Colwellia sp. M166: one gene and its partner. The protein of the gene in region 1 interacts with the protein of each later gene in a pairwise test. Links are inferred from orthologs where the notes say so. Each region holds a gene or a part of one and is shown in the gene's direction. Other genes may lie near its edges. The genes, in order: mrdA and FGD67_RS12640.

Region 1 (3,310 bases):
CTTTAGTTGATTTAGGTGATGTAGTTGTCCATGTGATGACTGATGAAACTCGTGACCGTTACCAACTAGAACAACTATGGGAATAGTTTAAAGTATAATGCGCATTACCTTATACGCTGTTGGTAACAAAATGCCAGCATGGGTCAGCCAAGGATTTAGCGAATATTGCCGTAGATTCCCTCGTGATATGAGTTTCCATTTAGTGGAAATTTCACCTGGAAAGCGCGGCAAAAATGCCGATATTGCCCGTATTCTAGAAAAAGAAGGCGAACAAATGTTAGCGGCTATTCCTAAGGGTAATCGCATTGTGACCTTAGAGGTGGAAGGAAAGCCTTGGACAACCCCTGAGCTTGCCAAACAACTAGAACGTTGGCATGTTGATAGTCGTGATGTTGCACTGCTTGTTGGTGGCCCTGAAGGTTTAGCGCCTGCTTGTATTCAAGCGTCCGAACAAAAATGGTCATTATCGCCACTCACCTTACCGCATCCTATGGTACGTATTGTCGTTGCTGAAAGCCTTTATCGAGCATGGTCAATCAATAACAATCATCCTTATCATCGAGAGTAAATAATGGCGCCTAAAAAACGTGTTGCCATTCGAAACCATAGCGCAGAGGCAAACTTATTTGCCCGTCGTACCTTTATAACTTTTATTGCTGTCCTGATACTTTCCTTAGTGCTATTTAGTAATATTTATAATCTTGAAGTTAACTCATACCAAAAATACCAAACTCGCTCTAACTCTAATCGTATTAAACTGTTACCGGTTGCGCCAAACAGAGGCTTAATTTACGATCGAAATGGTGTTTTACTGGCTGATAACACCCCAGTGTATAGCTTAGAGGTGATCCCAGAACAAGTTGATGATATTAAAAAACGCTTATCAGAAGTAAGCGAATTATTAGATATTAGTCAGGAAAAACAAGACAAACTATTTAAAGAATTAAAAAGTAAGCGTCGCTTTAAACCTATTGAAATTTATTCACGTTTAAGTGAGCAGCAAGTCGCATTATTTTCCGTCAACCAGCATAAGTTCCCTGGGTTTTTTATCGACGCGCGCTTAAAACGCTATTACCCTTTTGCTGACTTAACGACACATTCCTTAGGCTATGTTGCGCGTATTAATCGTAAAGATTCACTAGCGCTAGAAAAGCAAGGCCTAGCTGAAAACTACGCGGCTACCCGTAACATTGGTAAGCTAGGCTTAGAAAAGTATTATCAAGATATCTTACATGGCACCATTGGTCACCAAGAAGTTGAAATTAATAACCAAGGCCGAGTCATTCGTACCTTAGACTTTACTCCTCCTATTCCGGGTAAAGATCTAACGCTAACGTTAGATATCGAGCTACAAATGATCGCCAAGCGCGCACTTTCAGGTAAACGTGGTGCGGTAGTCGCCATTGACCCTAGAGATGGTGGTGTGCTTGCCATGTATTCAAACCCAAGCTTTGATGGCAACCTTTTTGTCCATGGTATCAGTAGTAAAAAATATAAGAAGCTCTTAGCACCTGAAAGTAATAAACCGTTACTTAACCGTGCAGTACAAGGTTACCCACCAGCATCAACCATTAAGCCTTTATTAGCACTTACCGGGCTTGAAGCCGAATTAATCACCCCAGAAACTGAGATTTATGATCCAGGGTTTTATCAATTACCCGGCATAGAAACCAAGCGACGCGATTGGAAAAAATGGGGCCACGGCAAAGTCAATTTAACTAAGTCATTAGAGCAATCCTGTAATGTTTATTATTATGACTTAGCCTATAGACTGGGTATTACCCGGATTAGTAAGATGATGGAAAAATTTGGTTTTGGTGATTACACCGGTATAGATATTCACGAAGAAAGCCGCGCTATTATGCCCAGTATCGAATGGAAGCGAGCTCGTTACAACAAAGCTTGGTATACCGGTGAAACCTTATCCGTTGGCATAGGGCAAAGTTACTGGTCTGTGACACCATTACAATTATCACAAGCAATCTCCATTTTAGTCAATAAGGGTAGAATTAAAGTTCCACACTTTTTAAAAGCCACCAGTGAAGTAACCGTTATTGATGAGGATGCCGATCAGCAACAGCCGCTGATTACTGAATATGTAGTTGACGAAAAACGCCCTATCACCCTAAAAAATCAAGCCTATTGGGATCTTGTCTTAGACGGTTTACATAATACGGTGCAAAAATTCGGTGCTACCGGCTATTCCGCTTTTAAAGGTAGTAAGTATGATGCAGCTGGTAAAACCGGCTCTGCACAAACAGCTAACATCGCTCAAGATGAAGAGTATGATGCAAAAAAAGTACAAGAAAGCAAACGTGACAACGCCATGTTTATTGCTTTTGCACCTTACGAAAATCCAGAGATTGTTGTTGCTGTTGCCATTGAAAACGTCGCCAAAGGTGGTGGTGGCACCAATGCTGGGCCTGTGGCACGTCAGATAATGGATCAATATTTTGGTGACAGAGAGATTATCAGTACCGACAAACTAAAACATCCTCACCATGATGAAGTTTATCAGCAAAACATTACCAATATAGCAGGTGAACCTTAGTGCGTAATACCAGACATGATCAACAAAGACAGCGTTCTCTATGGCAACGTTTGCATATCGACTTACCCTTATTAAGTGGTATTTTAGCTTTGTTAATACTAGGGTTATTTGTTGTTTATAGTGCTGGTGGACAAGAAAGTGCTGTATTAATACGTCATGCGAAACGCGCTGGTGTAGCACTATTTGTCATGCTTTTAATTGCACAAATTCCGCCATTATCTTACCGAAAATGGGCGGTACCTATGTTTATTTTAGGTCTAATGTTATTAGCCGCGGTATTATTATTTGGTCACGTTGGTAAAGGCGCCCAACGTTGGCTCGACCTTGGTGTGACAAAGTTTCAACCTTCTGAGATAATGAAGCTTGTCGTGCCAATGATGATCGCATGGTACGTTAGCCAATATGACTTACCGACAAAAATATCAAAAATAATTATCGCCTTTATTTTGGTGTTAATGCCAACCTTATTGATTGCCAAACAACCTGATTTAGGTACAGCTCTACTCATTGCCAGTTCAGGAGTTTTTGTGATATTTCTTGCCGGTGCTAGTTGGAAGCTTATCGGCACTTGCCTTGGCTTAGCATCAGCATTTGCTCCCGTATTGTGGATGTTTTTGATGAAGCCCTACCAAAAACAACGGGTATTAACTTTTTTAAATCCTGAGCAAGACCCGCTTGGCTCAGGCTACCACATTATCCAATCTAAAATTGCTATCGGCTCGGGTGGTATTCACGGCAAAGGTTGGTTACAAGGCACAC
Region 2 (3,450 bases), 1.2 Mb from region 1 along the record:
AGCCACCCGCGTCTAATGCTGCAACACGTGCCTCTACAGATTCAGTACGAGCAGCGCTGAGCAAAACATTAATTTTACTTGGGTCCGACTCATTAATGTCAAGTGATTCAAAATCTAAGCTAACTTCATCGAGAGGGTAAGGGATCAAGCTATCAGCTTCAATTTCAATTTGACTGGCCAATTCTTGTTCGTTTAGTGCAACATCCATATAGATGATTTTCGTAATAACCGTTTGCCCAGAAACTGCCGATGCGGCTTGGCTTACTGACGAGGATATTTTTTTTCGAATTTTCGCTACAACTTTACCAACCGCGTCAATATCCTGAATTTCTCTATCAACAATAGCCCCTCTTGGCATCGCTTCAATGGCGACAGTTTCCAGCACATATCCAGTATCGTTTTGGCTCAGTAGAACAGCTTTAATAGAGTGGGAACCAATGTCAATTCCTACCATTAATGAGGTCTTTTTTTTCCATAAACTACTTAACATAGAATCCTACTAGAACATTTTATTATTATAATATTAGGCATAAAATTCGTATAAATACATTTATTACATGCTTTTACAGGATATACTAGTATTATTACGTCATTTTTATAACTTTTATTGAGCATCCCTCTGTGTTTTCTATAAAAAATCTGTTAAAAGCAGGCTCTGTATTGATATTAATTGGAATTCTAGCGCTTGCCGGAATTTATTTATCCATGCGTTCAAGCTTACCCAGTGTTGACTCACTGAGAGATTTGCAATGGCAAACGCCAATGCAAATATTCAGCGCTGACGGTAAACTTATTTCTCAATTTGGCGAAAAGAAACGTATCCCGCTAACATTAGATGAAATGCCCAAACAACTAATCAATGCGATCTTAGCCACTGAAGACGACCGTTTTTACCTGCATTTTGGTGTTGATCCTATCGGTATGGGCCGAGCCATATTAGGCCAGTTAACCGGACAAAATAAAGGTGGTGCAAGTACCATCACCATGCAAGTTGCACGAAACTTCTTTTTAACTCGTGAGCAAACTTATGTCCGAAAAATCCGAGAAATATTCATCTCCTTTCACATTGAAAGTCTACTGACCAAAGATGAAATACTGGCTCTCTATATGAATAAAATATCTTTAGGGCATCGGTCCTTCGGTTTTGGTGCTGCTGCACAAGTATATTATGGTAAAGATGTTAAAGAGCTGAGCTTAGCTCAAATTGCGGTATTAGCAGGATTACCAAAAGCGCCTTCAACCATGAATCCAATTAGCCGTCCGGATCGTGCAATGCAGAGACGGACAGTGGTGTTGCAACGTATGTATAATGCTGGCTATATTACTGAGCAAGAGATGTTAACAGCCAATAAGCAGCCAATTACAGCCGAAAAACATGGTGCGGAAATAGAGTTAAATGCACCTTATATTGCCGAAATGGCTCATCAAGAAATGATTGAGCGTTTTGGTAAGGAAGCTGCTTATACCGGCGGATATAAGGTTTTCACTACCGTAACTTCAAAGCTGCAGCATGCCGCACAACAAGCTGTCATTAATAACATAATTGCCTATGATCAACGTCACGGTTATCGCGGTCCTCTGACAAGTTTACGACCAGCAAACGATGAGCAATTAAATTCGACTGAAATAAATGCTCCCAGCAACACAATAGCTGAGCCAATAAGTGATGATGAAATAGCACAAGCCCTCGCGCCTTTAAGCAGCTATCACTCACTTGTTCCTGGCGTTGTTACTGAAACCTTAGAGCGCTCGATTAAAGTCAGATTAGAAGCTGGCTCTGATATCACTATCGAGTGGCCAGGGTTGTCGTGGGCACGAGCTTACTTTAACGACGATAAGCAAGGCCCAGCTCCCAATAACGCAAATGAAATAGTCAAAACTGGCGATATCATTATGGTCACGCCGTCAGCAACAGGCTATCGCCTGAGTCAATTGCCCGATGTGAGTTCAGCGCTGGTATCTTTGGCGACTGACAATGGAGCAATAAAAGCAGCCGTGGGTGGTTTTAGTTTTATCCAAAGTCAATTCAACCGTGTAACTCAAGCTAAACGGCAAGTGGGCTCCAATATTAAACCTTTTATCTACTCTGCAGCACTAGACAGTGGTTATACCTTAGCATCAATAGTTAATGACGCACCAATAAATCAATGGGATAGAAGTTCAGGCGTAGTCTGGCGTCCAAAAAATTCACCGCCAGTTTATAACGGGGAAATTCGCTTGCGTTTAGCGCTTGCACAATCAAAAAACGTTATTGCCGTTCGATTACTCAGAGATGTCGGCTTAGATAAAATTATTCCCTACTTGGCCTCGTTTGGCTTTGATCCTGATGACTTACCCCGTAATGAATCTCTAGCTTTAGGATCAGCCTCTTTAACACCTTTAGAGGTAGCAACAGGCTTTGCTACTTTTGCCAATGGTGGTTTTTTAATTCAGCCCTATTTAGTCGAACGCATTGAAGACTCATTCGGTAAAGTTATTTTCCAAGCTAACCCCGCTATTGCTTGTGATCACTGTGAGGATAATTTTCCAACAGCCTCAGTTTTAGAAACTAAAAATAAAGACAATGATACTTTAGATAACATTACCGATACCATACTTGAGCCAAAAGTTATTAATAAAGCTGGACGGGTAATTAGTGCACAAAATGCATTCTTAATGACTGAAGCTCTTAACTCCGCTATTTGGGGGGCTGACTGGAATATAAAACCTTATTGGCAAGGTACTGGCTATCGTGCCCGTACACTTAAACGCAGAGATATTGCAGGTAAAACAGGTACCACCAACCAAGCAAAAGATGCTTGGTTTTCCGGCTATAGTCGCAGACTAGTCACTACATCTTGGATAGGTTTTGACGATCCTAGCCGTAATCTAGGTCGAACGGTTTATAACAGTAACTTAGGTAAAGCACAAACCACAGGCAAAGAGTTTGGTGCAAAATCAGCACAGCCAGCTTGGATTAATTTTATGAAAGTTGCACTAGCAGACCTTCCTGTTGAACCATTTGAACAGCCACAAGCACTGATGTCGGTTCGCATAGATAAAGCCTCAGGAAAATTAACCAAGAAAACAGATAAATCCAGCCGTTTTGAGTACTTTGAATTAGGCTCTGCCCCGACAGAATACATTAGTGAAGATATAAGTAGCGAGATCCTTGATGGTAGCAACCCTATTGAAAGCAGCGAAGGGGAAATATTCGATTAGTTATTAAAAGTTTCGTTAGATAAGTATACGAATGGAAAATATGCTTTCATTCGTATCACTTCGAAACATTTAATAAATTTCATTCAATTTTTACCTCCTCAATAACGACTCATTTTCCTGACCATTCGGTCAACTCAGTAACAAGAACAAGTGTTTGATTTTATTATAAATAACAATAAAATTTAAAATGGTTTTGTATAAAAAATTGGCTTGACGTTTGACATAATAAAAATCTCAACAAAAAAAAAG

What was found.
Region 2: the proteins of mrdA (region 1) and FGD67_RS12640 interact in binary tests that used the Escherichia coli proteins (3 or more experiments, as listed by UniProt). The link is inferred for Colwellia sp. M166 from one-to-one orthologs.

Annotation. Positions count from the first base shown.
Region 1 is NZ_CP040755.1:1,600,029-1,603,338, forward strand. The notes cover bases 87-3,061. They hold mrdA (penicillin-binding protein 2), read left to right. Parts: upstream 87-571; coding sequence 572-2,551; downstream 2,552-3,061. Other genes in these bases: rlmH (23S rRNA (pseudouridine(1915)-N(3))-methyltransferase RlmH), read left to right, coding at 98-568; rodA (rod shape-determining protein RodA), read left to right, coding at 2,551-3,061. In the rest of the region: rsfS (ribosome silencing factor), read left to right, coding at 1-86; more of rodA, read left to right, coding at 3,062-3,310. UniProt on the Escherichia coli protein: Catalyzes cross-linking of the peptidoglycan cell wall. Responsible for the determination of the rod shape of the cell. Is probably required for lateral peptidoglycan synthesis and maintenance of the correct diameter during lateral and centripetal growth.
Region 2 is NZ_CP040755.1:2,776,684-2,780,133, reverse strand. Bases 297-3,411 are described here. They hold FGD67_RS12640 (penicillin-binding protein 1A), read left to right. Parts: upstream 297-621; coding sequence 622-3,201; downstream 3,202-3,411. Other genes in these bases: FGD67_RS12645 (pilus assembly protein PilM), read right to left, coding at 297-490. Also shown: more of FGD67_RS12645, read right to left, coding at 1-296. UniProt on the Escherichia coli protein: Cell wall formation. Synthesis of cross-linked peptidoglycan from the lipid intermediates.